DNA from 4 places in the Nocardia sp. CS682 genome. Region 2 is predicted to be linked to each of the others. Evidence: riboswitches for the same ligand, from Rfam matches in the RefSeq annotation. Region 2 holds a riboswitch; each other region holds the start of a gene.
The links. A riboswitch is a leader RNA that binds a small molecule or an ion and turns the genes downstream of it on or off. The one in region 2 is predicted to bind S-adenosylmethionine.
Positions count from the first base shown of each region.

Region 1: it holds a riboswitch for S-adenosylmethionine, as region 2 does, so the genes downstream of both, DMB37_RS18735 (rhodanese-like domain-containing protein) here and DMB37_RS01935 (2OG-Fe(II) oxygenase) in region 2, are expected to answer to the same signal.
Region 3: it holds a riboswitch for S-adenosylmethionine, as region 2 does, so the genes downstream of both, DMB37_RS32080 (amino acid ABC transporter permease) here and DMB37_RS01935 (2OG-Fe(II) oxygenase) in region 2, are expected to answer to the same signal.
Region 4: it holds a riboswitch for S-adenosylmethionine, as region 2 does, so the genes downstream of both, DMB37_RS22955 (aminotransferase class V-fold PLP-dependent enzyme) here and DMB37_RS01935 (2OG-Fe(II) oxygenase) in region 2, are expected to answer to the same signal.

Region 1 is NZ_CP029710.1:4,153,759-4,161,641, reverse strand. It holds gene DMB37_RS18750 (amidohydrolase) at 1-632, opposite strand, end outside; gene DMB37_RS18745 (FAD-dependent oxidoreductase) at 693-2,084, opposite strand; gene DMB37_RS18740 (hypothetical protein) at 2,433-2,879, shown strand; SAM riboswitch class IV at 2,943-3,059, shown strand; gene DMB37_RS18735 (rhodanese-like domain-containing protein) at 3,074-3,490, shown strand; gene DMB37_RS18730 (O-succinylhomoserine sulfhydrylase) at 3,564-4,778, shown strand; gene fgd (glucose-6-phosphate dehydrogenase (coenzyme-F420)) at 4,835-5,845, opposite strand; gene DMB37_RS18720 (HAD-IIA family hydrolase) at 6,141-6,899, shown strand; gene DMB37_RS18715 (MarR family winged helix-turn-helix transcriptional regulator) at 6,950-7,402, opposite strand; gene DMB37_RS18710 (type 1 glutamine amidotransferase family protein) at 7,458-7,883, opposite strand, start outside.
Region 2 is NZ_CP029710.1:409,232-417,114, forward strand. It holds gene DMB37_RS01910 (alpha/beta fold hydrolase) at 1-295, shown strand, start outside; gene DMB37_RS01915 (Xaa-Pro dipeptidyl-peptidase) at 352-2,271, opposite strand; gene DMB37_RS01920 (M64 family metallopeptidase) at 2,388-3,347, opposite strand; gene mgrA (L-glyceraldehyde 3-phosphate reductase) at 3,567-4,610, shown strand; gene DMB37_RS01930 (hypothetical protein) at 4,681-5,283, shown strand; SAM riboswitch class IV at 5,393-5,511, shown strand; gene DMB37_RS01935 (2OG-Fe(II) oxygenase) at 5,628-6,434, shown strand; gene DMB37_RS01940 (tRNA-dependent cyclodipeptide synthase) at 6,434-7,156, shown strand; gene DMB37_RS41160 (MFS transporter) at 7,153-7,883, shown strand, end outside; gene DMB37_RS01950 (MFS transporter) at 7,815-7,883, shown strand, end outside.
Region 3 is NZ_CP029710.1:7,085,513-7,093,395, reverse strand. It holds gene DMB37_RS32105 (NAD(P)/FAD-dependent oxidoreductase) at 1-775, shown strand, start outside; gene DMB37_RS32100 (carotenoid biosynthesis protein) at 772-1,638, shown strand; gene DMB37_RS32095 (DUF3153 domain-containing protein) at 1,711-2,481, shown strand; gene DMB37_RS32090 (glycosyltransferase family 2 protein) at 2,514-3,650, shown strand; gene DMB37_RS32085 (hypothetical protein) at 3,647-4,351, opposite strand; SAM riboswitch class I at 4,595-4,689, shown strand; gene DMB37_RS32080 (amino acid ABC transporter permease) at 4,877-5,881, shown strand; gene DMB37_RS32075 (amino acid ABC transporter ATP-binding protein) at 5,878-6,645, shown strand; gene DMB37_RS32070 (ABC transporter substrate-binding protein) at 6,645-7,613, shown strand; gene DMB37_RS32065 (GNAT family N-acetyltransferase) at 7,618-7,883, shown strand, end outside.
Region 4 is NZ_CP029710.1:5,087,349-5,095,231, forward strand. It holds gene DMB37_RS22945 (Pls/PosA family non-ribosomal peptide synthetase) at 1-2,389, opposite strand, end outside; gene DMB37_RS22950 (LysE family translocator) at 2,728-3,375, opposite strand; SAM riboswitch class IV at 3,484-3,597, shown strand; gene DMB37_RS22955 (aminotransferase class V-fold PLP-dependent enzyme) at 3,645-4,964, shown strand; gene DMB37_RS22960 (flavin reductase family protein) at 5,020-5,571, opposite strand; gene DMB37_RS22965 (YbaK/EbsC family protein) at 5,752-6,228, opposite strand; gene DMB37_RS22970 (2-oxo-4-hydroxy-4-carboxy-5-ureidoimidazoline decarboxylase) at 6,282-6,602, opposite strand; gene DMB37_RS22975 (crotonase/enoyl-CoA hydratase family protein) at 6,851-7,672, shown strand; gene DMB37_RS22980 (MarR family winged helix-turn-helix transcriptional regulator) at 7,760-7,883, shown strand, end outside.

The DNA.
Region 1 (7,883 bases), 3.7 Mb from region 2:
CGTCCCGCGCGGGTACCCGGCAGGTCGGTGCCGAACATCAGCGCCTCGGGATTGACCGCGTGGATGCGGCGCAGCGTGTCGGCGACGTTCATCGAGACACGGCCGAAACCGGTCGCCTTGACCCTGGCGCCGCGATCGACCAGATCGAGCAGGAACGGCAGGCCCTCCTCGGACATGCCGAGATGGTCGATGGCGAAGACCGGCAGCTTGGAGATGACCGGCTGCAACGAGGCGAGCATCTGACCGTCGATGTAGACCTCGACGTGCCAGCCGACCAGCTCGTGCGCGCGTAGCGCCTGCAAGGTCATGCCGGTGATGTCGGCGGCGGCGCGTTTGAGGTTGAACCGCAGCCCGCGCACGCCGATGCGGTCCAGCTCGAGGATCTCGTCGTCGGTGGCGTCCAGATCGAGGCGGGTGACGCCGACCCAGCCCTCGCCCAGCTCGGCGAGGGCTGCCTTCAGATACGTCTGATCGGTGCCCTGGAACGACCCGCTGACCACGGCACCGCCGCCGACGTCGAAGCGCGACATGCGCTTTCGATAGTCGGCGATGGTGAAGTGGCCGGGCAGGTAGCCCTCGTTCTCGAACCGCGGGAACCGCGGATCGAAGATGTGGAAATGGGCATCGAACACCTGTACAGAATGCCTCAGGACGCGTCGTTCCGCTGTTACGGACCCAACAAGCGCGTCGGGTCAGACCTTGTGCGGCTCGCTGGCGCGCAGCATGTCTTCCCGCTCGACCACCTTGACGCGCTCGCGACCCTCGGGCTCGCCGAGCGAGCGCTCGTGCGCGTCCAGGCGGTACCAGCCCTGCCAGGTGGTGAACGGAATGCCCTTGCCCTCCAGGAACTCGGTGACCGCGTCCAGCTCCGGCCGCTCGGCCGGGGTGAAGTTCGCGCTGTCGTCGAGCAGGCAGGCCACGGTCTCGTTGGCGTCGCCCTTGGTGTGGCCGATGAGGCCGACCGGGCCGCGCTTGATCCAGCCGGTGACGTAGGTGGCCGGGACGTAGCGGTCGGCGCCGTCGGCGTTCTCGTCGGCGATCACCCGGCCCGCCTCGTTGGGCACGGTGCCCGCCTGGTCGTCGAACGGCAGGTTGGTCAGGTTCTGCGACAGGTAACCGACGGCCCGGTAGACCGCCTGCACGTCCCATTCCTTGAACACGCCGGTGCCCTTGACGTTGCCGGTGCCGTCGAGCTGGGTGCGCTCGGTGCGCAGGCCGACGACCTTGCCCTCCTCGTCGCCGAGGATCTCGGCCGGCGACTCGAAGAAGTGCAGGAACAGCTTGTGCGGCCGGTTGCCGACGTCGCGAATGGCCCACTGCTCGAGCGTGTTCGCGATCATGTCGACCTGCTTGGAGTGCCTGCGCGCGGCCTCGGAGCCCTCGTCGTAGTCGATGTCCTCGGGGTCGACGATGACCTCGATGGTCGGCGAATGATCCAGTTCGCGCAGTTCCAGCGGGGTGAACTTGGCCTGCGCCGGGCCACGGCGGCCGAACACGTGCACCTCGAGCGCCTTGTTGGCCTTGAGGCCCGCGTAGACGTTCGGCGGGATCTCGGTCGGCAGCAGCTCGTCGCCGGTCTTGGCCAGCACCCGGGCCACGTCGAGCGCGACATTGCCGACGCCGAGCACGGCGACCTTCTCCGCGTCCAGCGGCCAGGTGCGCGGCACGTCCGGGTGCCCGTCGTACCAGGACACGAAGTCCGCCGCACCGTAGGAGCCGTCCAGCCCGATGCCGGGGATGCCGAGCGCGCGGTCGGCGTTGGCGCCGGTGGAGAAGATGACCGCGTCGTAGAACGTGCGCAGGTCGTCGAGGGTGATGTCGGTGCCGTAGTCGATGTTGCCGAGCAGGCGCACCTGCGGCTTGTCGAGGACCTTGTGCAGGGCGGTGATGATGCCCTTGATGCGCGGGTGGTCCGGCGCGACGCCGTAGCGGATGAGCCCGAACGGCGCGGGCATGCGCTCGAACAGGTCGATGCTGACCTCGGCATCGGACTTCATCAGGGCGTCGGCGGCGTAGATCCCCGCGGGTCCGGCGCCAACGATGGCGATGCGGAGCGGGCGAGTCGCTGCACTCTGTTCGGTCATCTTTTACGCGCACCCTTTTGGTTGAGAAACAAATACGGCGTCTTCCTTAGCCTAGGCTAAGTTACGCGCTGGCTGGTTGCACCTGACGATGCGGACACCGGAGTTGTCGGCTCGTGGCCATTCCGGTCGCGGCTATGACAGCAGGCCGCAGTCTCGCGATTCTATCGGTGGTGGCGAAGGCGGCCGCCGCCGGTGCGTGAACTGAACGGATGCCGCGCGATCCGTTCTGTCCGGCTTACCCGATCTCGCGGCGCTGATTCCCCTGCAATGCGGCGGGCTTCGCAAGGCCTGGCTGCGCGCGGTGGGGGTGAGCGCCGGATAGGCCCGCCGACCAGGGATCATGCTCGTATGAGCAAAGAGCAGCAGCCTGCGGAGGACGAAGTCATCAAGGTCGATCAGACCGACAAGCGTTCCGTCGCACCGTTCATCGCGGCCGCCGTCATCGCGGTGCTCGTGCTCGCCGGGATCGTGATCGGCGGGGTGCTGTCGCCCGCTGAGAAAAATGTCACAGAATCCGACCGGATCGCCGCCGCGGTGCGCGGCTTCGTCGAGGGCTCCAACAGCACCGATCTGGTGCCCCCACCAGGCACGGGCTGCCCGGGCTTCGACCCGAAACGCTCCCCGCTGGCCGGGCGCTCCGGCGGCGGAAAGACCGTGGAAATCACGAAACTCGTCGATCCGAAGGTGGACGGCGATCGCGCGATGGCGACGGTCACCACCAAGGTCGACGGCGACGAGGCCACCTCGACCTGGAATCTGACCCGATCCGGCGACAAATGGCTGGTCTGTAATTGAGCATTCTCATACCGTGAGCAGCCGTTTGACAGGGTGACCCCTGTCGAGGCAATCTCAGCAGAAGGTCATGAGAACCAGTGTCAAGCCCCGGCAATACTGGTCGGCAACCCTCCTCCGCGGTGGGGTGCTCCGGGTGACGACCTGGCCGCGCGTCAAACCCGAGCGCGGCAAGTGCGGATTCTAGGAGGGTCCAGATGAGTTATGCCGGTGACATCACTCCCCAGCAGGCCTGGGAACTGTTGCGAGACAACCCCGAAGCCGTCCTGGTCGACGTGCGCACCGAGGCCGAATGGAAGTTCGTCGGCGTGCCCGACACCAGTTCGATCGAGCGCCCGACGGTACTGATCGAGTGGGTCGACTCGACCGGGACGCGCAACGGCGAGTTCACCGAGCAGCTGGTCAAGGCGCTGGACGGGCACGACCGGGCGGCGCCGGTGATCTTCCTCTGTCGCTCCGGGCAGCGCTCCATCGGCGCGGCCATCGCCGCGACGCAGGCCGGTTTCGGCACCTCCTACAACGTGCTCGAGGGTTTCGAAGGCCCGGTCGACGCGAACGGACATCGGGGCGGCAGCGGCTGGCGCGCCCTCGGCTTGCCGTGGCGGCAGTCATGAGTAGCTGCTGTTCGCTCGACGCGTGGTCGCGCAGCGGTGTCGTCAGGGGGCAGTGGGTCGTAGGGAGGCAGTCGTGATCACAGGTGGTGCTTTCCACAAGCCGCTTCCCGAAGGGGTCGGTCCCGCGACGCTCGGTGTGCGCGGGGGTTTGCGGCGCTCCGGTTTCGAGGAAACCTCCGAGGCGCTGTACCTGACCTCCGGTTTCGTCTACGAGAGCGCGGAGGCCGCCGAGGCCGCGTTCACCGGTGACGTCGAGCATTTCGTCTACTCCCGCTACGGCAATCCGACGGTCGCCATGTTCGAGGAGCGGATGCGGCTGCTCGACGGCGCCGAAGCGTGTTTCGCGACCGCGAGCGGAATGTCGGCGGTATTCACCGCTTTGGGCGCGCTGCTCGGCGCCGGTGATCGGCTGGTGGCCGCACGCAGCCTGTTCGGGTCCTGCTTCGTGGTGTGCAACGAGATCCTGCCGCGCTGGGGCGTGGAGACCGTCTTCGTCGACGGCGAGGATCTGGACCAGTGGGAGCAGGCGCTGTCGGTGCCCACCCAGGCGGTGTTCTTCGAGACACCGGCCAACCCGATGCAGACCCTGGTAGACGTGCGCCGGGTCACCGAGCTCGCGCACGCCGCGGGCGCGAAGGTGGTGCTGGACAACGTCTTCGCCACCCCGCTGCTGCAGCGCGGTTTCGAACTGGGTGCCGATGTCGTCGTCTACTCGGGCACCAAGCACATCGACGGTCAAGGCCGGGTGCTCGGCGGCGCCATCCTCGGCGCCAAGGACTACATCGAGGGTCCGGTGAAAACGCTGATGCGCCATACCGGTCCGGCGCTGAGCCCGTTCAACGCGTGGACGCTGCTCAAGGGTTTGGAGACGATGCCGCTGCGCGTGCGCCACTCGACCGAGTCGGCCCTGCGCATCGCCCGCTTCCTGGAGACCAACAAGGCCGTCAGCTGGGTGAAATACCCCTTCCTGGAGTCACATCCGCAGCACGACCTGGCCACCGGCCAGATGAGTGCGGGCGGCACCGTGGTCACCTTCGAGCTGAACGCGCCCGCCCACGAGGCCAAGAAGCGCGCCTTCGAAGTGCTCAACCGCCTGCGCATTGTGGACATCTCCAACAACCTCGGCGATGCCAAATCCCTGATCACCCACCCCGCCACCACAACCCACCGCGCCATGGGCCCCGAAGGCCGGGCCACCATCGGCCTCTCCGACGGCGTGGTCCGCATCTCCGTCGGCCTGGAGGACGTCGAAGACCTCCTCGCCGACCTCGACCACGCCCTCGGCTAGCAACGAACGACGAAGGCTCCACCCGCCGCTGCGACGGGTGGAGCCTTCGCTGTCGATCAGGCCAGGGCGCGCAGGCGAGGGGCCAGGTCGCGCTGGAAGAGGTCGAGGAAGCGGCGCTGGTCGTGGCCGGGGGCGTGGAACACCAGGTGGTTCAGGCCGGCGTCGAGGTAGGGCTTGATGAGGTCGACGGCCTGGTCGGGGTCGCTGGCGACGATCCAGCGCTTGGCGATCTGCTCGATCGGGAGGGCGTCGGCGGCGGCCTCCATCTCGATCGGGTCGGTGATGCTGTGCTTCTGCTCCGGCGTCAGGCTCAGCGGGGCCCAGAAGCGGGTGTTCTCCAGTGCCAGTTCGGGATCGGTGTCGTAGGAGATCTTGATCTCGATCATCCGGTCGATGTCCTCGACGGTGCGGCCCGCCTTGGCGGCGCCCTCGGCGACCGCGGGCATCAGCTTCTCGGTGTAGAGCTCCATGCCCTTGCCGGAGGTGCAGATGAAACCGTCACCCGCGCGGCCCGCATAACGCGCGACCAGCGGTCCGCCCGCCGCCACGTAGATCGGGATGCCGCCCTTGGGCACGTCGTAGATCGACGCGCCGACGGTGTTGTAGTACTCGCCCGCGAAGTCCACGCGGTCGCCCGTCCACAGCGCGCGCATGAGCTCGACCGCCTCGCGCAGCCGTGCGAAACGCTCCTTGAACTCCGGCCAGTCACCCTTGTACCCGGTGGCGATCTCGTTGAGCGCCTCGCCGGTGCCGACACCGAGCATGATCCGGTCGGGATACAGACAACCCATGGTGGCGAAGGCCTGTGCGATCACGGCCGGGTTGTACCGGAAGGTGGGGGTGAGCACCGAGGTGCCGAGCTGGATCCGCTCGGTGCGCTCGCCGACCGCGGCCATCCAGGCCAGCGAGAACGGCGCGTGCCCGCCCTTGTGCCGCCACGGCTGGAAATGGTCGCTCACCGTGGCACTGTCGAGGCCGTGTTCCTCGGCCAGCACCGCGATCTCCACTAGTTCCCGCGGCCCGAACTGTTCGGCCGAGGCCTTGTATCCGAGCTTGAGCTCACCCATGTGCGCCACTCCTGTCGCTTCGCTGCACACCTGCGGTGCGGGCATTCCCGCACCCTTGTCGACCGCCGACACGCTGCGGTCATGTCTCGCTGCAACCGCAACGAGGTTACGGACCTTCCCGCCTTCGGCGATCGTATGCGCCCGGTCCGACGCGCGCACATAGCCGTTTCCGGCCCGTGGTCGGCGCCCGCCAGTGTGCGAAGGGTCGCATCGACACGGACCTCCCCCCGGAACCTCTCTGATAGCGGACAATTGTCTGGTGACTGACGAACCGATCCTGTCCTATCTGACCGACATGGACGGTGTGCTGGTGCACGAGGACCAACTGGTGCCCGGCGCCGACGAGTTCCTCGCCGAGCTGCGCGCCAACGAGACCCCGTTCCTGGTGCTGACCAACAACTCGATCCGCACCCCGCGCGACCTGCAGGCCAGGCTGCGCCACACCGGCCTCGACATCCCCGAGACGGCGATCTGGACCTCCGCGCTGGCCACCGCCACCTTCCTGGACGAGCAGCGACCCAACGGCACCGCCTACGTGGTCGGCGAGTCCGGTCTCACCACCGCGTTGCACGAAATCGGCTACGTGCTCACCGACAGCAACCCCGACTACGTGGTGCTCGGCGAGACCCGCAACTACTCCTTCGAGGCGATCACCACCGCGATCCGGCTGATCGAGCGCGGCGCGAGTTTCATCGCCACCAACCCCGACCCGACCGGCCCGTCGCGCGACGGCTCGCTGCCCGCGACCGGTTCGGTGGCCGCGCTGATCACCCGCGCCACCGGCCGCGACCCGTACTACATCGGCAAGCCCAACCCGCTGATGATGCGCTCGGCGCTGCGCCGGATCGGCGCGCACTCGCAGTCCACGGTGATGATCGGCGACCGGATGGACACCGACGTCATCTCCGGGTTGGAGGCGGGCATGCGCACCATCCTGGTCACCACCGGTATCTCCACGCGGGCCTCGGTCGAGGCGTATCCGTATCGGCCGACCATGGTGCTCGACTCCGTGGCCGATCTGGTCGGGCGGACGAAGGAGCCGTTCGCGGACTGATCGTGGGCGCGGGCGCCGGCGGGCTGTGCTCTGTCATGCGGCAGGGCATGTCAAACCTGCTCTTCGACGATCGCGTCCAAGGCGGTGGACAGCATGGTGAGCATCTCCACGGTCGCCGCGAGCTGTTCGAGGCCGAGCTCGTCCACCAACCGCTTGGCCACCACCGCATGCTGTGGATTGATCCGGCGCACTGCTTCGAGGCCCGCGTCGGTGACCGCGACCAGCTTCGCGCGGCGGTGCGCCGGGTTCGGCCGGTATTCGGCAAGACCCTTGTCCACCAACAGGTCCGCGATGCGCTGCACGCTCTGCCGGGTGATACCCATCTCCCGGGCGATGCCCGCCACCGGCAGCGGTTCGGCCAGCACCGCCCCGAGCACCTGCCACCAGGCCGCGGTGAGACCCGCCGGGCGCGCCAGTTCCTCGGCGATCGCGAGGAACTGACCATTCAGTCGAAATGACGTGATGGCGGCCGTGGCGAACAGTTCCTGTTCATTCCTGGTCACTTCCACCTCCTGGCGATCCGGCCGTCCGGCCGGATCGCCGCGTGATTCTGCCCCATCAGACGTGCGCGCCCGACCGCTGCTCCTCGTATTCGGCGAGCACCGCCCAGCCCGCCGGATCGGAGTGCCCGTACAAGCGGTACCACCCGTCGAGCACGTGCGGCTCGTACACGCCGAGCTTGCCGAGCGCCGCCTGGGCGAACTCGAACGGTGCGGTGCCGCCCGCGGTGATCAGCTCGCCATCGGTCACTGCGGCCTCGTCCGAGTAATTGTCGGCCCCCGCGTAGCCGCTGTAGAGCAGGAATTCCCGAACATTGCTCGTGTGCTTGCGCGTATCGAGCAGACCTTCCCTGGCCAGCCCGAGCGTCGCACCGCAGATCGCCGCGACCGGAACGCCCGCGTCGAGGAACTCGCGGGCCTTGCGAGCGAACGGCATGAGTTCCTCGCCGTCCCAGGTGTCGGCGCCGGCCAGGATCAGCATCGA
Region 2 (7,883 bases):
ATTCCCGGCCCAGTTCGCCGCCGACGTGCCCGCGAACACCGCCGAGCTGATGGCGGCGACCCAGCGGCCCGTCGCACTCGCCGCACTCCAGGAGCCGGCGACCGCGGCGGCTTGGCGAAACATCCCCGCGTTCGCCCTGCTCACCACCGCGGACAAGAACATCCCGGTGCAGGCCCAGCGGTTCATGGCCGAGCGGGCGTCCGCGCACACCGTCGAGATCTCGGCTTCGCATGCGGTCAGCGTCTCCGCGCCGGGCGCGGTCAGCGATTTGATCGCGGTGGCGGCCAAGCAGTAGACACCGGAGATCCGGTCACGCCCAATGGCTTTCGGGCGTGACCGGATCTCGGGGTGTCAGCCGATCGCGGCCTTGAGGGCGGCCTGCCCGCCGACCACCGGGAACGAGACCTTGGTTTCGGCCAGGTTCATCCCGAAGCCGGGCCCCGGCTTGGGCCGCAGGGTGTACTCGTTGTCACTGGACAACACCACCACACCCAGCTTGTGTCCGCGCGCGAGCACGTAGTCGTGCGGTTGCATGGACAGGTTGATCGCATACTCCTTACCCGGGGTGATCGGGCTGGTCTTATCGATCGAGTCCCGGTTCTGCGGGTCCACCCAACCCCTCGTGACAATCTTCGAACTGCCGTCGGGAGCGCGATCCACCAGCAGCGCAGTGACATTGGCCGCCGGACGCTGGAAGGACAGCCGGAGGGCGACGTCGACCGTGCCGCTGATCCGCAGCGGAGCCGTGGTGGGCTTGGAGAAGTACGCCAACCGGTTCGGCGAGCTCGGTGCCGCGACCAGGGTCGAGGCCGGCTTCGTCGCGTCATCGTCGAGCGACTCGGTGACCCGCCCCGGTCCGGATGTCGCGAGTCCGCCGGTATTGCGGCCGCCGGGTTGGAACACCGCGGTCGCGGCCGAGGTGGCCGGTGCGGGCCATTCCGGCTCGTTCACCCAGGACTTGTCCTCGCGCTGGATCGTGGCCTTGGGCTCGCGGTCGATGCCGTTGTCCCGGCCGAGCAGGTACTTGCTGAACCAGCGGTTCACGGTGCGCAACCACTCGTCCCGGCGCAGGCTGATCGGGTCGGTGTGGCCGGACTGGTGCAGCCAGATCTTGTGCGGCACACCGGCTTTCTTCAGCGCGTCGTACCACTGCGCGACGTGCTTGGTCTTGACGTTGAAGTCGTTGAGACCGTGCACGGCCAGCACCGCGGCCCGCACCTTGCCGACATCGTTGAGGTAGTTGCGCTCGTTCCAGAAGCCGATGTAATCACCGGTGACCCGGTCCTGGTCCTTTTCGAGCTTGTCGATCACCGGTGTGCAGATCTTCCGATCGGCCCTGGTGTAGACGTACTTGGCCAGCACGTCGGCGTCCTCGCCCTGGTAGGTGCCGGGAGCGACCACCGCGCCCGCCGCGCGATAGTAGTCGTACCAGTTGCTGATCGCGGCGATGGGCACGATCGCTTCCAACCCGGGCACGCCGGTGGCGGCGACGGCGTTGGGCAGTGTCCCGTTGTAGGACACACCCATCATGCCGACCTTGCCGCTGGCCCAATTGGCCACTACGGCTTTACCTTGCGCGTCGCGCGCCTTCGCCCGGCCGTTGAGCCAGTCGATCGGGGCCCGCGCGCCGATGGTCTCGTTGCGCGCGCCCGAGGTCGGGCAGCCGGTGGAGGTGCCGGTGCCGAGCGACTCGCCGTACATCACCGCGTAGCCGCGAGCCAGGAAGAATTCCTCGTACTGCCAGGTGATCTGGCCGTTGGCGACGGTGATGCCCGCCACCCGCAGGTCCTCGGCCACCCGCGCGCGCAACTCGCCGGGCGCAGGAGCCATGCGCCGCGCGTCCGCGCCGTCCGGCACGTAGAGCTCGACATCGACATTGTGGTTGGCGACGTCGTTACCACCGGAGAAGTACGGGCTCGCCTGGTACACCACCGGCAGCTTGCCGGTGGCGCCGGCCGGACGGACGACCTGGACGTGCACCTCGTCGTCCTTGCCGTCCCGGTCGCTGTCCACGGGGGCACGCACCCACAGGTCCTGCCGGACCGGCGCCTTCGGGTCGAACGTCGGCTGCGCCTCGCCGCCGCTGACATCCGGGCCGTTCGTCGGTTCGGCCAGCGCGGGCGCGCCGGACAGGAGCAGTGCCGCGGCCACGACCAACAGGGCCAGCCGCGGTAACCGTCGCAGGGTCAGCACGGTCCACCCGAGGGCCGCGACCACGCGGGTGCGCGGCCCGCCCCGGTCACGTCGGTGCTGATGTTGTCTGGATGCCATTGCGTTCTCCTTCACAACTCATCACGAGGTGCTCCCGTGCGAGACTCGAAATACCTGCTGGCTCAGGGGAATTACCTCGGGTGCCCGGCCGGGGCGGCCGGGCATCCGGTGATGAATCAGTGCTGGGTCGGCGGGGCCTTCCGCTCGATCGCGGCCTTCATCGCGTCCAGCCCGATCAGGTTGAATTCACGACCGAGCGAGCGCATCAACGAGTTCTGCGTCGGCCGGTACACCCCGCGCTTGTGGTAGACCGCGCCCTCGTAGGTGCCGACCACGCCACCGTCCGGCGACTGCTTGCCGAGGTACTCGTACCACTTGGCCTTGTTCTGCTGCATCTGCGCGCTGGTGTAGGTGGAGGCGTTCACCTCGCGCGGCTCGCGCCCGGTGTAGCGGTCGTTCGGGTAGTCGTACTCGTCGGCCAGCCCGGCCACCGAGTGCCCGAGCTCGTGCACCACGATCTGCCCCGACTGCGCGTTGCCGCCGGACGACGTCGCCACCTTGCCGCCTGCCCCGCCGTACTTGGTGGTGTTGGCCAGCGCGACCACCTGGTCGACCTCGGGCGCCAACCGGGCGTACTGCAAGGCCTTGGTCTCGTTCACACACAGCAGCCGCTCGGTGCCGCCGCACCAGAACGTCATGTCCAGGGCGGTGTTCCGCATGGTGCCGCGTGGATCGTTGTCGACGCCGGACTGCTGAGACACCACGTTGACCGCCCAGACGTTGAACGAGTTCTTGTAGCTCTTGAACGGTTCGACCTGGGCGATCTCGTTCCACCGGTTGACGGCGTGCTGCTTGTAGATGTCCAGCTGGCTCGAGGTGTACCCGTCGCCGACGAACACCAGATCGAACCGCTGACTGGACGGCCCGGTCTGCTGGATCGTCACCACGTCGGCCTGCACCGCCGAGCGCGGCGCCGGGGCTTCCGGGCGGACCGGCAGGACCACGCGAGCGATGGTGCCGTCCGGGGAGAACACTTCTCGTTCTTCGGTGGGGGCGGCCGATCCGGTCGCGACCGACATCGCGACGATGATCAACGCGCCGAGCATGATTGCGAACATGCGTCGTAACAAGGGCATGGCAAAGCTCCTCGAGTGGTTCGCGATTTCGACCCGGACGGCGCGGGCCGCGCTTCGGTCTGTCGAATTCCTCATCAAGGAACCACATTTGGTCCGGCAACTCGACTGAGGAATAACTGGGGAATGGATTCGCGGATTGCCGATCCGCCGGGCTCGGGTCGGCACCGCACACCGGTCAGGCAGTATGGGACCGTCCGTGCAGCTGATGAGGAGATCTCGATGGCATATGTTCCCGAACCGGCCAGGTACGACGGCGCGATGCGTTATCGCCGGTCAGGACGCTCGGGCCTGGATCTGCCACTGCTCTCGCTCGGCTTCTGGCACAACTTCGGGGACGACCGCCCCTACCTCGCCCAGCGCGAAATCGCATTGCGCGCCTTCGATCTGGGCATCACGCATTTCGACCTGGCGAACAATTACGGGCCACCGTACGGCGCGGCGGAGATCAACGCCGGACGCATTCTGCGCGAGGATCTCGCACCGTACCGCGACGAACTCGTCATCTCCAGCAAAGCGGGCTGGGATATGTGGCCCGGTCCGTACGGGCAGGGCGGCGGGTCGCGCAAGTATCTGCTCGCCTCACTCGATCAGTCGCTGACCCGGCTCGGGCTCGACTATGTCGACATCTTCTATTCGCACCGGTTCGACCCGACGACTCCGCTGGCGGAGACCGCGGCGGCGCTGAATACCGCTGTCCGTCAGGGGAAAGCGCTCTACGTAGGAATTTCTTCGTATACCGCACAGGATTCGGTCACCATCGCCACCATGCTGCGGGAACTCGGCACTCCCCTGCTTATCCATCAGCCGTCGTACTCGATGCTCAACCGGTGGATAGAGACCGAGGGTCTGCTCGACGCGGCCGGTACGGAAGGGTTCGGCGTCATCGGCTTCACCGCGCTCGCACAGGGGCTGCTCACCTCGAAGTACCTCGACGGCATTCCACCGGAATCTCGTGCTGCCCAAGGTAAGTCGTTTCAGAACGAATTACTCACCCCGGCGATGATCGATCGGTTGCGCAAGCTCGCCGCGGTCGCCGACCGGCGCGGGCAGACGCTGGCGCAACTGGCGCTGTCCTGGGCGCTGCGCGACGACCGGGTCACCTCACTGGTGATCGGTGCGTCCACCACCGATCAGCTCGAGCAGAACGTCGCCGCCCTCGACAATCTCGAATTCAGCGCCGACGAGCTCGCCGAAATCGACGCGCTGCTCGATGATGACGGCGAAGTCGATCTGTGGCGATCGGCGCGCCGAGGGACTCTCTGAACGGTATTGCCGCGCCCTCGAGCGGGGGAACGTGCTGTTTTCGATCGACCCGCCGGGGAATTCCGAGCGGGTGAGGATTTATGCCGATCGGGCTCCCGTCGCCGCCCGTCAATTGGTCACGGATCTGCTGGTAGTGGCCTGGGTATACGCCTCGGTCATGGCTGCGCTGTGGGTGCACGACCTGGTGCAGAAGCTCGGCGTGCCCGGCCAGAAGCTGGAAGGTGCGGGCGGCGGCATGGCCGACAGCCTCGGTGACATCGGCCGCAAGGTCGGCCGGGTACCGATGGTGGGCGACGATCTCACCTCCCCGTTCGAGCGCGCGGCCGCGGCGGCGCGGTCGATGGCGGAGGCAGGCAGCGACCAGCAGGCCCTGGTCAACGATCTCGCCATGGCCCTCGCCATCGGATTACTGATCGTCCCGCTCGGGCTGGTGCTGTTCCTCTGGCTTCCGTTGCGGGTGCGCTGGATGCGCAGGGCCGCAACAGCAGCCCGCCTGCGCGCCGTCCCCGGCGGACGCGATCTGCTCGCCCTGCGCGCCCTCGCCAATCAGCCGCTGCGCAAACTGAACCGGATCGACCCGGATGTGGTCGACGCCTGGCGGCGCGGCGACGACGACACAGTGCGCCGACTGGCCGCACTCGAACTGCGCGGCCTCGGCCTGCTAGGGGGTTGACCTGGTGCGACGTCCCGCACCGCCGGGTTGAATTCCTTCCATCCGGATTCATAACTCAGCGCGATTCTAAAGCGTGACAACGCTTCTGACGGGCGGCACGCTTACCTCAGGTCAAGAGTGCCAGCGTCAAGTCCCCGGCTAGCTGGCCGGCAACCCTCCAACCGCGGCGGGGTGCCCCGGGTCAAGACCAGGCCGAGCCGCGTAATGCGGTCCGGGCAAGCGCGGGCTCCGTCGGTGTGTTGGAGCCCCTCGAGAGACGGGGGTCGACTCATGTCCGAAACGCCCTCCCTTCTCCTGCCCGGGCCTGTGCCCGGTCCATCGAGCGACAACCAGAGGGGAACGACATGACCACGGCCACGCCAACTCTCGGAGACCGCGTGCTGGACACCACCAGGCAGGGATTCGACCACGAATCACTGACCGCACTGCTGAACGGCGACGTGCACGCGGTGCGGCTCGCCGGCTTCGTCCGGCCGGACGCGCTCGACCACCTGCGTAAGGCCTTCGTCGGCAGGCAGGACCACGGCCCGCTCGCCACCGACCCGCAGTTCCGGCGGATCGGGCACGCGTTCTCGGAGACGAGCACCGACGCCGGGCGCGGACGGTACTTCGACGAGGCGCGCGACAATATCGATCGGCTGCGCGATATCGCCTCGCCGTATTCGTATCCCGCGGACGACCTGCGGCTACTGCTCGACGAGATCTGGCCGGCCGGCGCGAGTTTGCTGCGGCGCAATGGGCAGGCCTTCTTCGCCGGTGTTGCGCGCTACCAGCTGGCGGGGGTGGATCTGGAGCCGCACACCGACAATGTGGGCCGCAACCTGCCGTCGGACTTCGATATTCGGATCACTCGGCAACTGTCGGTGAATGTCTATTTGGACGTGCCGGAGCGGGGCGGCGAATTACAGATCTGGGACGACTATCCCGATGAGCGCGAGTATCGCGACCGATCCGGCGACCGCGTATACGGCATCGACCGTGCCGCGGTCGGCGATCCGGCGCTGGTCATCACGCCGCGCGTGGGCGATGCGATCTTCATCGATCCGCGCCGGGTGCACGCGGTCGCGCCTTCCCAGGACCGCCCCCGCATCACCATCGGCCTCTTCATCGGAGTCACCGATCCCGCCGCGTCGCTGAAGGTGTGGAGCTGATGACCACGACTACGCTGCTCTCGGCGTCGCACAAGGCCGCCTACGACCTACGCTCGGACGGCATCACCACAGACGGCCGCTCCACCGTTCTGCTGGTCAGCGTCGGCGCGGACTATCACGAGGGTGAAAAGCTCGCCGCGACCATCGATTTGATCAATCGCTCGAACTTCGGGCGCTGCGCGATCGCCGTCGCGGACACCTTGCAGCGGCACAACCTCAGCGGCGGCACCGATAGAGACCGGCACGCTCGTGCGCGCATCGCCGGCGACCAATGGATCGCCCGTAACCAAAGCTATCTGGACCAGATCGACTGCCCGACAAACATTCTGCGCTGGGACTTCGCGCTGTCCCATCCCCGGTACGGCGATCTCTACGACGCCATCGAGCACGCCTACGAGACCGACGAGCCGTATCGGCATGCCATCGACAGCACCATCGACCGATTCATCGAGCGGCGGCTGGCGCGCGAACCCGACGTCGACCAGGACGCGGTCCGGACCTCCTGCCGCGCATATCTTTTGGAGGAATGCCCGATCATCATGCCGCTGTGGGCGCACGAGGGTTTCGACTTCGTCATCTACCCGCAGCGCATCTCCGCCGCGATGGGGCGCACGCGGGAACTGTTCGTCGAACCCGAGCATCCGGATCGCGTCGCCTGGCTCCCTTTGCGATTCAAGAAGCGCAAGTCGGCGCTGAACGCCGCGGCGGAGGCACAGCTGTGACGCTCGAGATCCCGGCCAAGCGGCGGGTCATCGGGTTCGGCGGGCTGGCGGTGGCGTCGTTCCTCGGGTGCATCGACCTCACCATCGTCACCACCGCGCTGCCCGCCATCGGGGCCGACTTGCAGGCCGGTACGTCGAATACCGAACTGACCCTCGGTGTTTTCCTGATGGCGCTGTCCATGTTCATGGTCACGGCGGGGCGCGTCGCCGATCACCTCGGACGCCGAAAGGTGTTGCTGTTCGGGCTCGCCCTGTTCGTGGTCGCGTCGGCGGGGGCGGCGGCTGCCTCGTCGATCGGCATCCTGCTCGTCGCGCGCTTCGTGCAGGGTGCGGCGTGTGCCGTGCTCTACACCAGTACCTCGACGCTGGTGGAATCGCTTTTTCCGCCGGGGGATCGAGGCAAGGCCATCGGCTGGCTGTACTCGGTGAACGGCCTGGGGTTGGCCATCGGTCCGGTGCTCGGCGGTCTGCTGGTGCCCAGTCTGGGCTGGCAGTCGATCTTCTGGATCAACATTCCGCTCGGCCTCGCGGCCCTGGTCGCAATTGCCTTCGCCGTCCCCGGGTACCGCCGGACACCACCGGCGGTACGGACTGGGCCGGACAGGTCGTTGTCGCATTCGCCGTCGTGTCGGCCGTCGGCATCTTCGTCCTGGGTGACCTGCGGGGATGGCTTTCCCCCTGGGTCCTCATCGCTGCGGTTGTCCTGGTGGTCTCGGTCGCGGTGGGG
Region 3 (7,883 bases), 2.2 Mb from region 2:
CACGGCCGCGGGACGAAACCTGCACGCGGACACCGTGATCGCGGGCTCGCACGTGCTGACCACGCTGGATCTGTTGCGCGAGGGCGGATTCGACGCCGGTGTGCTCGACGACTGGCGGCGGCGCATCCGGGTCGGCCCCGGGATCGGGATGGTGGTGCGGGCCGCCACCAGCTCGCTGCCGCACTATCCCGGCAGCTCGGTCGACGAATCCGCCCGTGGACTCCAGTTTCTCGTGTCCGACCGACGCCAGCTCCGGCTGGCCCACGGGGCCGCGTCGGCCGGGGACCTGCCGCCGCGTCCGGTGGTGCTGGCGATGAGTTTCAGCGCGCTGGATCCGAGCATCGCCCCGCCCGGTGAGCATCAGCTCTCGCTGTGGGCACAGTGGCACCCGTACCGGCTGGCCGACGGTAGCGAGTGGGCGGCGCACGCCGAGCGGGAGGGCGACCGGATCATTGCCGAAGTCGACTCCTACGCACCGGGTTTCGCCGATTCCGTGCTGCGCAGGTTGGTGCAGACGCCGGTCGATCTGGAGCGGGAGATGGGGCTGCTCGGCGGCAATGTGATGCATGTGGAGATGTCGCTGGATCAGATGATGATGTGGCGGCCGCTGCCGGAACTGTCGGGGCAGCGCGTACCCGGGGCGCCGGGGCTGTATCTGACCGGCGCGTCTACCCACCCGGGCGGCGGGGTGTCCGGCGCCAGCGGGCGCAACGCCGCTCACCTCGCGCTGCGCGATCTGCGCCGCAACCGATTCCCCTTGCTGCGCACACGATGACGAACCACACCCAGCCCAGAGCAGAACCACCGGTTGTCGGCACACCTGTGACGGTGCGCGGGCTCGTGCCCGCGGTGCTCGCGGGGGTGCTGATCCTGGTGCAGATCGCCTATCCGCTGACGTCCGGCGACGGACGGGATCGGGTGACGGTCGTGGTCGTGCTGCTGTCGGCGGGCACGGCATTGGCGCACGCGACGGCGACGCGCGGAATTCGGTATGCGGCAGGGTTTCTGGTGATCGTCTCCGGGCTCGGGCTGGCCGCCGAGATCATCGGTACCGCAACAGGTTTGCCGTTCGGGTGTTACGAGTACGCGGTGGATCGACTTGGGCCCGCGCTCGGTGGCGTGCCGCTGGTGGTGCCGCTGGCCTGGACCGGTGGGCTGTACCCGATCTGGGTGGTCGCCGGGCTGCTCTCGCGCGGCGCGGTGGCCCGGGTCGGCCTGCTGGCGGTGGGGGCGGTCGGCTGGGATCTGTTCCTCGACCCGCAGATGGTCGCCGACGGGCAGTGGACGTGGTGTGACCAGAGCTCCGGACTGCCCGGTATCGCCGAAATTCCGTATACCAACTACCTGGGCTGGTTCACGGTGGCGCTCCTCATGGGTGGGTTGCTGACCGTGTGGGAGCGCGCGGCGCCGGGGCCGGTAGGTATGTCGGAGCCGGCGGCGGGGCTGGACACCGTTGCCCGGTTCGCGGTGCCGGTGGCCGTATTCCTGTGGACGTGGCTCGGGTCCGTCCTCGCGCACGCGGTGTTCCTCGGGCTGCCGTTCTCGGCCGGTTACGGCGGGATCGGACTGGCCGCTCTCGGCCTGCCACTGCTGCGTCACCTCGGCTTTTTCTGCCCGCGGCCCGATCCGCCGGACTAGCCGAAGCACATCGCGGCGCCCGTTCCGCCCGTCGCGTGGGCATCTGGACGGATGGCCTGGCACGATGTCTGCGTGCAGCCGAGTCCCGTCACCACGATCCCCGATGCCCCGGTACTACCGTCGCCGCGGACGCCCCGCCCTGGAGCGCGTGTCGCCGCGGCCGTTCTGCTCGCGGCGTTGCTGGTCCCCGTGCTCGCGGGTTGCCTGCGGGTGCAGGTGTCGATGGGTGTTTCGTCCAACGACCGGGTGTCCGGGCGGATCGTCGCCGCGGTCGTGCCCGTCGAACCCAATGACAAGGGCCCGCAGCTGAAGGCGCCCGACTCGCTCGCCGCGAAGGTGCGGGTCGAGCCCTACACCCAGGACGGGTACGTCGGCAGCCAGGTGTTCTTCGAAGACATGTCGTTCGGCGAGGTCGGCCAGCTCGGTCAGCTGTCCGAGCAGACCCAGGGCATGTTCCAACTGCAGTTCCAGCGCAACGGCGACCTGGTCAGCCTCACCGGCCGGGTCGACCTGAAATCCGTGCCGCCGCACGGCTCCGACGTCCAGTTCACCGTCGCGTTCCCGGCCCGTGTCGCCAAGACCAACGGCAACCGCGAGGGCGACAACATCGTCTCCTGGAAACTGCCCGCCGGCGACGTCTCCCCGTTGCGCGCCGAGGTCAGCTACGCCGACCCCAACACCCGCTCGTTCGCGGGCTGGGCTGGCATCGTCGGCGGCATCACCCTGGCCGTCGCCGCCGTCATCGCCGCCATGGCCTACATGGATCGCAACCCGCCCGCGCCGGGCGCCCCCACTGGCCTCTCCTGGAGTCGCTGGTGGAAAACGGTCAAGCAGGGCCGCTGAGCGAGGGCCGACTCGCGTTGCGCAGGAGCCCGATCAGCGGATGGTCCGGGCTGACCTGGGCCGGCGCCGGGATTTCGGTGGTCGGCGCTGGAATCGCGCTGTACAACCGGATTACGGTGCGGCAATTGGTCGCGAGCCCGATCGAGGTGGTCGAGCCGGTGACCGTGTGCGTGCCCGCTCGGAACGAGGCGGCGCGACTGCCGGGATTGATCGCCGATCTGCGGGCGCAGCGCGGGGTGACCCGCATGAGTGTGGTGATTCTCGATGACGCGTCGGATGACGACACCTTTGCGGTGGCGGTCGACGCGGCGGCCGGAGATCCGCGAATCACGGTGCTGCGAAACGAGACCGCGCCCGCGCCCGGCTGGACCGGTAAGGCTGCCGCGTGTGTGCGACTGGCCGATTCGGTGGTGACTCCGGTGCTGGTTTTCGTGGACGCGGATGTGCGGATGGCACCCGGCGCGATCGCGGCGGCGGTCGGCGAGTTGCGCAGGCGGCGGGTCGCATTGGTTTCACCGTGGCCGAGGCAACGGGCGCAATCGCCGGTCGAGGCACTGGTGCAGCCGCTGCTGTGCTGGTCGTGGGCCGCGACACTGCCGATCGCGGTGGCCGATCGGAGCCTGCGACCGTCCACTTCGGTTGCCTGCGGGCAGTTCCTGGCGTTCGATACCGCCGCCTACCGCGCCATCGGCGGGCATGCCTCGGTCGCCGCCAGCGCGACCGAGGATCTCGACATCGCCCGAACACTGCGCCGCGCAGGGCAACCCACTGTGCTCGTCGCCGCAGGACGCCTGGCGAGCACCCGGATGTACGAGGGCGCAGCCGAACTCGACGCGGGCTACACCCGCTGGCTGTGGTCGGCATACGGCGGCACCGTCGCGGGTGGCGCGACCGTGGGGACCCTTGCCGCCCTGGCCTATTGGCTGCCGCCGTTGGCCGCACTCGGTGGCCATGGCGCTCTCCGCCGGGTCGGTCTCTTCGGCTATGTGGCCGCGGTCACCGGTAGGCTGCTGGCTCGCTCCACCGAGACCGGCGGTCCACTCGCCCGCACCGATGTCCTTGCGGCCCTTGCTCACCCGTTCTCGGTGGGCGCATACCTCGTGCTGTGGGCACGCTCCCATCGCGCTCGACGACGGGGCACGTTGCGCTGGAAAGGTCGCGCGGTCTAGGGGACCTCGGTGATCCCCACCGTCGGCAGGAAGAAGCACGATTTGCCGCCGTTTTCGACCGTGCCGAAGACCGCAGCCAGCACGGTGCCTTGACCGGTGTCGACCGGTACCGCGCGGACTCCGCCCATCGGCAAGGCGGCGAAGAAGAAGTCCTGGATGGCGCGTTCGGCCATCGGACGCAGGGCGGCCGGGACTTCGGCGGGGATCATCGCGCGGAACACCGTGGACAACGGGCCCATCGATGCCATGCCGCCGCGACCGCTGGTCAGGTTCAGCCAGGCGACCTGCATGCCGGTGGTGTCCGGCCCGTCCTGGCCGAGGCCGTAGGGCACGAAGGTGAACATCGTCTGGCCCGCCTTGACGGCGGCCAGGTCCAGGCCGGGGATGGCGATCGTGGTCTTGGGCCACGGGCCGGGCACGGCGGCGGCCACCGCCGGGGCGAGGCCGAGGGAGGTGCCGTTGAGGCAGTACGCGGACGCGGTCGGGTAGAGGAACGGCTGCATGCCTGCGGCGCGCAAGCCGTCGACCGCGGTGTTGTAGACGCCGAACAGCTCGCTGAGCGTGCTGGTGCCGGTCTGGGCGGGACGGTCGGCCGCGGCAGGCGGCGCCGGAGCGGCACCTGCCGTCGGTGCGGCGAGCGCCAGCGCGACCGAGCAGCTCGCGACGGCGGACAGTATGGTCGAACGGCGCGGTACAGCCACGGAGACCTCCCTCATCATCGACGCAATCGAAGGCTGACGGTACTCCGCAAACGCTGTGAACAGGCGATATAGGCGACGGCAAGCCATCGGCGTGTCCCTGCGCCCACACCGCGGCGGCACCCCCGATATCCGGCCCGCGGCGAGGTTTACGCTCACGGTGATTAGTTCCCTTGTCCCAGGGTTCGCCTGCTGGGCATGATAATTCGGCCCGACCCTGACATCAGCCGGTGTCCGGATCGGCGACAACCATCCAGAGCGACCGAGAGACCTGGCTCGTCGACGTCGCAGCAACCCCCCGGTTCACCGGGTGCGGGTGCTTCCGCCGGGACCGATGGAGGAACCGAAGTGACCATTTCCGCTGCCCCGGGCACCCGCTGGGGCCGTCGCCACATCGATCAGTGCAAGGTGACCTCCGCGAGCTGTCGGGGCTGACCCGCAGCCAGTCTGTGCACCCGTCGCTGGCCGGGTGATGTGACCGCGGCCCGATGTGGTGCGGTCTCGTTCGTTCTTCCGAAGGACCTCGACATGAGTGCGTCCGCCACCGCCGTGCCCGGCGACACCGACGCCGGCGACGATCCGGTTGCCACTACGACTCACCTGCCCGATACCGAGGATGCCGCACCCACCGTGGCCAAGACACGGCACCCGTGGCGGTGGGTGGTCAGTGCGATCGCGCTCATCCTGCTCGCACAGTTCATCCACGGCTTGGTCACCAATCCCGGCTGGGATTGGCCGACCTTCGCGCAGTACATCACGGCGAAGTCGGTGCTCGCCGCACTGAAGGTGACCTTGGAACTCACCGCGTGGGGTACCGCTCTCGGCTTCCTGCTCGGCACCGCGCTGGCCATCGCGCGACTGTCCAGCAACCCGGTGCTGCGGGTGATCTCCTGGTGCTACATCTGGGCGTTCCGCTCGATTCCACTCATCGTGCAACTGCTGTTCTGGTTCAACATCGCCTACCTGTACAACACGTTGTCGGTCGGCATCCCGTTCGGACCCGCGTTCTTCACCTTCGAGGTGAACGGCGTGATCAGCGGATTCACCGCGGCGGTGATCGGACTCGCGCTGCATCAGGCGGCGTATTCGGCCGAGATCATCCGGGCGGGCATCATCTCCGTCGATGCCGGACAGCTGGAAGCCGCTGCCGCGCTGGGCATTCCACGGGTGCGCCAGTTCCGCACCATCGTGGTTCCGCAGGCCATGCGGTCGATCCTGCCCAATGCCACCAATGAGGTGATCAGCCTGTTCAAAGGCACCTCGATCGTGTCGGTGATGGCGATCGCGGAGCTGTTCTACCAGGTCCAGGTCATCTACGGACGCAACGGGCGGGTGGTGCCGCTGCTGCTGGTGGCTACCGCCTGGTACATCGTCCTCACCACCATTCTCTCGGTGGCGCAGTACTACATCGAACGGCACTACGCCAAGGGCACTCAGCGCACGCCACCGCCGTCACCGGTCCACCGGGCCTGGCAGAAGCTGCGCGAGGTCGCCGAATCCGGCGCCACCGCACCGCGCGGAGCGACCCGATGACCGCCGCGCCCGCCGTCGAGGTCCGCGGCGTCCGCAAATCCTATGGCGCGCAGGAGGTCCTGCGCGGGGTCGATCTGACGGTGCGCTCCGGCGAAGTGGTGACGGTGATCGGCCCGTCCGGCTCCGGCAAGTCCACCTTGCTGCGCGTGCTCAACCACCTGGAGGCCCTGGACGCGGGCACCGTGCGCATCGACGGTGAGCTGATCGGATATCGGCTGCGCCGCAACACCTTGCGCGCGCTGCCCGACCGCGAGGTGCGCAAGCAGCGCTCCCGCATCGGGTTCGTGTTCCAGAACTTCAATCTCTTCCCGCATCTGACGGTGCTCGACAATGTCACGCTCGCACCGCTTTCCGCGCAACGCCGCGACCGCAAGGAGGTCGAGGCCGAGGCGCGGGTGTTGCTGGAACGAGTGGGCATCGGCGAGCTGGCCGACGCCTACCCGCGCAGGCTGTCCGGTGGGCAGCAGCAGCGGGTGGCGATCGCGCGGGCACTTGCCTTGCGCCCCAGGGTGATCCTGTTCGACGAACCGACCTCCGCGCTGGACCCCGAACTGGTGGGCGAGGTACTCGACGTGATCCGCGATCTCGCGCACGGCGGCACCGCACTGGTGATCGTCACCCACGAGATCGGCTTCGCCCGGGAGATCGCCGACACCGTCGTGTTTCTCGACGCAGGCGCGATCGTCGAGCAGGGGACGCCCGATGCGGTCCTCGACAATCCGCGCCACCCGCGCACCCGCGCCTTCCTTTCCCGAGTCCGCTGATGAACAGGTTTCCGATGAAGCTCTCCGCCCTGGCCACCGCCGCCGCGACCGCGGTCGTACTGCTGGCCACCGGCTGCACCGATCCCGACGCGGAATCCGCGCCCACTGGTGCAATCACTTTCGACCTCTCCGCCGCGCAGGCCGGCCGTGTCCGCGCCGCGAAGGTGGACAGCATCGCCGCCGAAGTGCCGCAAGCCATTCGCGACCGCGGCACCCTGGTGGTGACCGGCTCGTCCGGTACCGCGCCGCCGCTGCGTTTCTACGCCGACGACGACAAGACCGTAGTCGGCTCGGAGGTCGACTTCGCGTCGCTGGTGGCCGACATTCTCGGCCTGAAACTGGATGTGCGGGTGGCGGATTGGGCGCAGAACTTCGTGCGCATCGACTCCGGTGAGGTCGACGCCTTCATCTCCAACGTGACGGTGACCGAGGAGCGCAAGGAGAAGTACGACTTCGCCACCTACCGCAACGACACCGTCGCGCTGGAGGTGCCGAAACAGAGCACCCTCGAGTTCAAGGACCGTACGAGCCTGGCGGGCAAGCGAATCGGCGTCGGCAGCGGCACCAATCAGGAACAGCTGCTGGTGAAGTGGAACGAGCAGAACCGCGCGCAGGGTCTGGCGCCCATCGACATCGCCTACTTCCAGCAGACCAGCGACTACTACCTGGCGCTCGCCTCGCAGCGGCTGGACGGCTTCATCGGCCCCAACCCGACCGCGATCTACCACACGGCCACCGCGAAGCAGACCAAGATCCTCGGCACCTTCTCCGGCGCGGGCGACGCGCTGCAGGGCGAGATCGCGGTGCTCACCAAGAAGAACAGCGGGCTGGTCACCGCCGTCCAGAAAGCACTGAACCACGCCATCGAGCACGGCACCTACCAGCAGGTGATCGATCGGTGGGGTCTGCAGAGCGAGCAGGTCACCGAGTCGCGGATCAACCCGCCCGGCCTACCGAAGCAGCGGTGACCCGGTGACGCAACAGCTTTCGGCACAGGACCTGCGGGTGCACCGGGTCGCCCAGGACGACCCGCTGGCCGCGCCGCTGCTCGCCGAGCTCGCCGTCGAGTACAGCAGCCGCTACGGCCGCAGCCCCGGTGAGATGCACGCGTCGCTGCGCGACTATCCGGCCACCGAGTTCGCGCCGCCGCACGGCGCGTTGCTGGTCGTCACCCGCGACAGCGAGCCGGTGGCGGGCGGGGCCTTCCAGCGCTACGACGCGGAAACCGCTGAGCTCAA
Region 4 (7,883 bases), 4.2 Mb from region 2:
CGGCGTTCTTACCGATCCTGGTGCCGGGCAACAAAATCGATCGCGAGCCGACCACCGCGCCCGCGCCGACGGTCACCGGGCCGATGTGGACGACGTCGCCGTCGATCCAATAGCCGGACAGGTCGACCTCGGGTTCCACGCTGCACCCGTCGCCGAGTTCGAGCATGCCGGTCACCGGCGGCAGCGTGTGCAGGTCGACGCCCTTGCCGATCTTGGCGCCGAGCGCCCGCGCGAACGGCACCATCCACGGTGCGCCGGAAAGGTTTTCGGCGCCGCTGGCCTCGGACAGGCGTACCGCGGCCCACAGCCGCAGGTGCACTGAGCCGCCGCGCGGATGCCGTCCGGGTTCGACCCCGCGCAGCAGCAGGCGGGCGCCGACCACGCAGATCCCCATCCGGCCGGGCGGGGAGATGAAGAGCAGGAACGCCACCAGCGTCCACCACCAGGACAGCTGCGGCAGCCACGGCAGCGAGCCGGACCAGGCCGCGATATTGCCGACGATGGCCAGCCAGGTGAGCCACTGCAGGCCGGTGAGCGTGGTGAGCGGGATGGTGGCCAGCACCTGGGTCCACTGCGCGCGCCGCGGTGTCGGGCGCACCACGCGTTCCTCGACGGCGACGGCCGGGGTGCTCTGCTCAAGCAGTTCCACCAGCGCGCCGAGGCGCGGATGGTCGTACAGGTCGGCGACGGTGATCTGGGGATAACGGGCACGCAGCGCGGTCACCAGCTGGGCCGCGGCCAGCGAGCCGCCGCCGAGGTCGAAGAAGTCGGCGTCGAGGTCGAGCACCTCGCCGCCGAGGATCGAATCCCACAGTCCGGCAACCCACTGCGCGGTACCGGTGAGATCGTTGTCCGACTCGTCGTCGGCGCTGTTGGGCAGCGGCCAGGGCAGCGCGTTGCGGTCGACCTTGCCCGAGGTGCGGGTCGGCAGTTCGTCGACGACCGCGAGCCGCGGCACCAGGGGAGCCGGAAGGTGTTCGGCCAGTTGAGTTCTGGCCGCTTTGAGATCGAAATCAGGACCAGGGCCGGTGAGGTAACCGACCAGGATCTTGTTGCCCGCCTTGGTTGTCCGGATCGCGGCGGCGGCACCGGTGACACCGGGCAGGTGTTGCAGCGCGTTGTCGATCTCGCCGAGCTCGATACGGCGGCCACCGAGCTTGATCTGATCGTCGGCGCGGCCGAGGAAGACCAGGCCCGCGCTGTCGTTGCGGACCAGGTCGCCGCTGCGGTAGGCGCGATCCCAGCCGACCGAGGGCAGCGGCGCGTACTTCTCGGCGTCCTTCGCGGGATCGAGGTAGCGGGCCAGGCCGACGCCGCCGATCACCAGTTCGCCGGACTCGCCCTCGCCCACCGGGTTTCCGGCCGCGTCGATCACCACGAGATCCCAGCCGTCGAGCGGCAGCCCGATCCGGATGGGCCACTCGCCGTCGAGCAGCGCGGCGCAGGCGACCACCGTGGCCTCGGTGGGGCCGTAGGTATTCCAGACCTCGCGCTCCGTATCGCCATTGCCGGCAAGGCGTTCGGCGAGTTCGGGCGGTACGGCCTCACCGCCGAAGATCAACAACCGCACCGCGTCCAGCGCCTCGGCGGGCCAGGTCGCGGCCAGCGTCGGCACGGTGGAGACGATGCTGATCTCCCGGCGCACCAACCACGGTCCGAGATCGGCGCCGGTGCGGACCAGGTCGCGCGGGGCGGGGACGAGGCAGGCGCCGTTGCGCCAGGCCAGCCACATCTCCTCACAGGAGGCGTCGAAGGCGACCGAGAGTCCGGCGAGCACGCGGTCGCCGGGGCCGATCGGGGCGTCCGGCAGGAAGAGCCTGGCCTCGGCGTCCACGAACGCGGCGGCGTTACGGTGGGTCACCGCAACACCTTTCGGTGTTCCGGTGGAGCCGGAGGTGAAGATGATCCAGGCGTCGTCGGCGGGGGTGGGCAGGGTGCTCGTGGCGGCGTCGGCCGGATTGTCCGCTGCCGCACGGATTCCCGCCGGTGTCGTCTCGATACCCGCCGCGGTGACGATCGCGGTGACCTGTGCCTCGCCGAAGACCAGCTGGGCGCGCTCGTCCGGGTCGTCGGCGTCGACCGGCACGTAGGCGGCGCCCGCGTACAGGACGGCGAGGATGGTGAGGTAGAGCTCGCGCGAGCCCGACGGCATCCGCACGCCGACCCGGTCGCCCGGGCGCACGCCCGCGGTGGCGAGGCGGGCCATCGTCTTCTCGATCTCCACCACGAGTTCGAGATAGGTGAGCACCGTGTCGCCGTCATCGATGGCGGGTGCGTCGGGATGGGTCAGTGCGGTAGCGGTCAGGATGTCGACGAGGGTGCGGGCCGGTGGCGTGTGCGCGGTCCGTAGTAGCGGGTGTACCGTCGCGTCAACCTGTGGCTGGAGCATGACGCCCTGCCCACCTCCCATTCGACCTGCCTCGCACTTCCCTGGTGTTGTTGTGTCATAGCTGGGTTACCAATGGGCAAACACCATGGTGACCAGTTGTCCACGGTACTCGGGGTTGTCGACGTTTGTTGTTCACCGCCGCGGTTGCCGCGCTGGCGGTAGTGGGCGAGGTTGTTGCAGGTCGTGGCGATTTCCGTCGGACGCGCCGAAGCAACGCCTGGTGGGCGGGTTACCCGGTGGGTTCGCCGGGCGGTCGCTGGGCCGCCCCGCACGCGCCGCTGTGATTCCCCTCATCCCGCTGGTGATCTTGCAGCTCAGCGCGTTTCGCGCCGCAGCGGTCAGGCCGCGGAGGCGGCGGTACCCACGCCGAGGGCGGTGAGAATGGCGGCGCTGGCCTGTTCGAGCCGCTCCCGGATCTTCGGGCGGCGCAGCAGCGCGACCGCGCGGGAGGCGACCAAGGCCAAGAGCACCATCTCTACCGCGGCGATCACCGATTCGATGGCACCGAGGGCGAGGGTGTTGACGAAGGTGACCTCGGTGAGGAACTGAGGCAGCACCGCGAGATAGAACAGGCCGACCTTCGGGTTGAACATGCACGAGACGACCCCCGCGGTGAACGCTGAGCGAACCGATGTCCGGGTGCCCGCCGCATTGTCCGCCAGAACCCCGACGCCGTCGGCTGCCCGCGCGGCCCTGCGCTGCCGCCGCTGATCGATCAACGCGCGAATCCCCAAGTACACCAAGTAGATTCCGCCGATCACCTTGAGCGCTCGATACGCGGTCGCCGACTGCTCCAGCAGCGCCGCGACGCCGGCCGCGACCACGACCGCCCACAAGATCCCGCCGAGTGCCGACCCGATCGCCGCGGCGATCCCGGGTCGCGCGTCCACCAGCGAAAACCGCAGCACCAGGAACGAGTCCGGGCCCGGCGTGATCGACAGCAGCACGCACAGACCGATAAAGCTCAGCAGCAGGGAAAGCGACACCCAATGATGTGACCCCAATGCCGCCGGATTGGCAACGCATTTCCGCCGCCGCGCCCACCCGGCCGTTGGTCTTGACAGCTCGGGTTCTCATCTGCCAATCTCTGGTCAGGTCATGAGTACCAGCGTTCAGCCCCGGCTTGCTGGTCGGCAACCCTCCTCCGCGGTGGGGTGCTCCGGGTGACGACCAGGCCGACGCCCGACCGGGCGCGGCAAGCGCGGACTCGACGAATCTCCTGATTGCGGGTCCCGGAGCCGATGGGATTTTCGTGATGACTGCTGTGGTAACCCAGAACTGTGCCCCCCTTGCCCGGGTTTCCGGCGACGATCTCCAGGTGCCGCTCGTCCAAGGCGGGACGACCACCTACGCCAACTTCGACTACGCCGCGAGCGCGCCCGCATTGGCGCAGGTCACCGACCGGGTGCAGCAGCTGCTGCCGTTCTACGCGAGCGTGCACCGCGGCGCGGGCTACGCGTCGCGGATCTCCACCGAGTGCTACGAGGCGGCCCGCGGTTCGGTCACCCGGTTCCTCGACGCGGCCGACGACCAGGTGGTGGTCTTCACCCGCAACACCACCGACTCGCTGAACCTGCTCGCGTCCTGCGTGCCCGGCGACACTGTGGTGCTCGATATCGAGCACCACGCGAACTTCCTGCCCTGGACCAAGCACGGCCGCCGCGTCGTGCAGGCCGGGGCCACCGTCGAGGAGACCATCGGCAGGCTGGTCGCCGAGCTGTGCAGCAAGCCCGCCGCGCTGCTCGCGGTGACCGGCGCGTCCAATGTCACCGGCGAGGTGCTGCCGCTGGAGCGGCTGGCCACCGTCGCCCACCAGTGCGGCGCCCGCATCCTCGTCGATGCCGCCCAGCTCGCGCCGCACCGGCGAATCAGTTTGCGTGACACCGGCATCGACTACCTCGCCTGCTCCGGCCACAAGCTGTACGCGCCGTTCGGCGCGGGCGTGCTCGTCGGCCGCCGCGACTGGCTCGACAACGCCGAGCCGTACCTCGCCGGTGGTGGCGCGGTCCGCGAGGTCACCACCGCGGGCACCGAATGGGCGCACGCGCCGCAGCGCCACGAGGGCGGTTCGCCCAACGTGCTCGGGGCCGCCGCCCTCGCCGCCGCCTGTGACGCGCTCTGTGAGATCGATGCGGAAACCCTCGCCGCCCACGAACACCACCTCGCCGACCGGCTGCGCGACGGTCTCGCCGCGATCCCCGGCGTCAACCTGCTGCGCATCTGGACCGACGCCCCCGACACCGTCGGCATCGTCGCCTTCACCCTGGACGGTTTCGTCCCGGGCCACGTCGCCGCTTATCTGTCCGCCGAACACGGCATCGGCGTCCGCGACGGCCGCTTCTGCGCGCACCCGCTGCTCGCCCGCCTCGACCTCGACGGCGCCCTCCGCGCCAGCATCGGCCTCGGCACCACGGCGGCCCACGTCGACCGCCTCATCGAAGCCGTAGCCACGCTCGTCCAACAAGGCCCGAGCTGGAACTACGCCACCACCAACAACCTCTGGAACCCCACTCCGGAGACCCGCCCGTTCACGTCCCAGGCCCCGACCGGCGCCGCTCCCTGCCTTACCGGGTAGTCGTGCAAAGTGGCCGCCCGGCACTACGCCGGATGGCCATGGTCGAAAACTTAGCTCAGTCGCCGAGTTTGGTGGGCCGGTGGTAGCGGCCGTTGTAGTAGAGCAGGGGAGCGGCGGCGGGGGTTTCGTTGGTGTTGTCGTGCACCCGGGTCACCAGACCCACGACGAGGGTGTGGTCACCCAGCGGGATGAGCTGGTGGATGGTCGCGCGCAGCCAGATGGGGGTGCCGTGCAGGACCGGTTCGCCGGTGTCGAGGGTGGTCCAGAGGGAGCGGTCGCTGAAGCGGTCCTCGGCGGTGCGGGCGAAACGCTGGGCCAGGTGGTGCTGGTGTTCGCCGAGGAAATGGATGACGACCGAGTCGGCGTCGAGCAGCGCGGCGAGGCTCGACGAGGTGTGCGCGATATTGAAGGAAACCAGCGGCGGTGCCAGCGACAGCGAGGCGAAGGAGGTCGCGGTGAAACCGATCGGGCCCTTCGGCGAGTTCAGTGTGACGACGGTGACACCCGCCGGATAGTGGCGCATGGATGCGCGGAATTGCTCGGCAGTAATCCCGCTCAGATCATCAGGGATCTGGAAATCCGTGGCGGGCCGTTCAGCTTCGGTCACCCCTCGAACCTACGCTGTCCGCCTCTCCGCGTATTCAGGCCAGAGCTAGGTGCCGACGCAAGTGACGTTGGCAACCGGCGGGATCGAGGTGTGGGAGTTAGCCCGTGCCCGGTGAGTTGCCCATGTACTTGCGAGATCAGTGGGATCGGGGGTGAAAGGCTGGTTGACTCCGGGGCTTCGTTAATCGACGTCTATCGGTAGGCCTGCGGTTATCCGGACCAGTTCGTGGAAAGAGGTGCGGAACACCGTGTTCGGGTGGCCGCCCGCGGCCCAGACCTCGCGGTGGTTCGAGAGGGCGGTGTCTACCCAGGTGGGCAGGTTGGTGGGGTGGCCTACCGGGGCTACGCCGCCGATCGGCTGGCCGGTTACCTGGCGGATCATGTCGGCGGGGGCGTGAGTCAGGGTGCCCTCCAGGCGTTTTCCGGTGGACTCGAGGTCTACCTCGTGCGCGCCGGAAACCAGGAGCAGCACCGGATCCTCGTCCAGCAGGAAGACCAGCGAGCTGGTGATGGCGCCCACGTCGACGCCGAGCGTGCGCGCGGCATCCGCAACGGTGGGGGTGGGGGCCGGCTGGGTCACGATGACACCGTGATGGCCTCGGGCGATGAGGGTGTCCGCGACTCGGCAGGCGATCGGTGGCAATGTCGACCTGCGCATGCCACCAGAGTAGAGCGATTGCGGGTGGTGCGCCGGGCTACTCGGCGAATGCGTCAGTATTCCGGATAGCCCTCGCTCGGCCCGAGCATCCGGGTGATGCGCGCCTGGGTGATCTGCGCGAGCTCGGCCATACTGCCGCCCGAGACCTGTTCGTGCACAACTGCTTCGAGTGCCCGATCCAGATCGTCCTGGGACAGCGCGAGTAACTCCACATCGGCCATGGCCAGCAGCGCGTCCCTGTTCGGATAGGGCCGCGCATCGGCGAGGGTGGCGGCCCAGGTGACGTTGCAGCAGCAGTCGAACAGCGCGTGTATCGCACGGGCACGCGAGATTTGGTTGAACCGCTCGAGGCCGATTCCCTGATGCATCAGCATGATGGCCTCCGAATCCAGTAATGAGGTTTGCTGACACGATTCATGATCCGCCCGACGGCGAACGGGGAATCAGTGCGCCGCACCAATTTTGCGCAGGTTTTACACAACCGCCGGCTGCGCGGGCCGCGAAACGGCGCTTGCCGAACGCGCGCTGTGGACAGCGCGGCGTGCGGACAGGCAAGGCACTGGTCCACGCCATTTCCGGGATGCGAAGTACTCGGTCGCACTCTCCTCGATACGCTGTACAAATGACTGACTGGCAGGCTTTCACCGTTGAAACGAAGGACCACGTCGCGCAGGTGACGTTGACGGGTCCCGGCAAGGGCAATGCGATGGGCCCGGATTTCTGGCGGGAGCTGCCGGAGATCTTCCAGGCGCTCGACGCCGACCCGGAGGTGCGCGCGATCGTGCTCACCGGTTCGGGCAAGCACTTCTCCTACGGCCTCGACCTGCCCGCGATGAGCGGCATGTTCGGCCCGCTGATGGCCGATCGGGCGCTGGCCGCCCCGCGCACCGAGTTCCTGGTGGAGCTGCGCAAGATGCAGGGTGCGGTGACCGCGGTGGCGGACTGCCGCAAGCCGGTGATCGCGGCCATCTCCGGCTGGTGCATCGGCGGCGGACTGGACCTGATCGCCGCGGTGGACATCCGCTACGCGAGCGCGGACGCGAAGTTCAGTCTGCGCGAGGCGAAGGTCGCCATCGTCGCCGACATCGGTTCGCTGCAACGGCTGCCGGGCATCATCGGCGAGGGCCAGCTGCGCGAGCTCGCCTACACCGGCAAGGACATCGACGCGGCGCGGGCGGAGAAGATCGGCCTGGTCAACGAGGTATTCGCGGATCAGGACGCGGCACTGGACGCCGCACACGCCACGGCACGCGAGATCGCGGTGAACCCGCCACTGGTGGTGCAGGGTGTGAAGGACGTGCTGGATCAGCGGCGCAAGGACGAGGTGGCCGCCGGGCTGCGCTATGTGTCCGCGTGGAACTCCGCGTTCCTGCCGTCGCAGGACCTCACCGAGGCGATCAAGGCGGTGTTCGAGAAGCGGGCACCGGAGTTCAAGGGCGAGTAAAGCGCCGTATATCGCTTGCCCCAGTAGGAGGGTCGTCCGCATACTTGCATTGCGCAACTAATTGATTGATGCAAGCAAGGATGAGGTGTGGACGACCGGACGATCGACACGATCGCGATGCAACTCACCCGATTGCAGCGAATTCGCGACCGCACCGCGGCCCAGCTGAGCACGTGGACCAAGGATGGACTGGACCCGGCCGCCTTCGGCG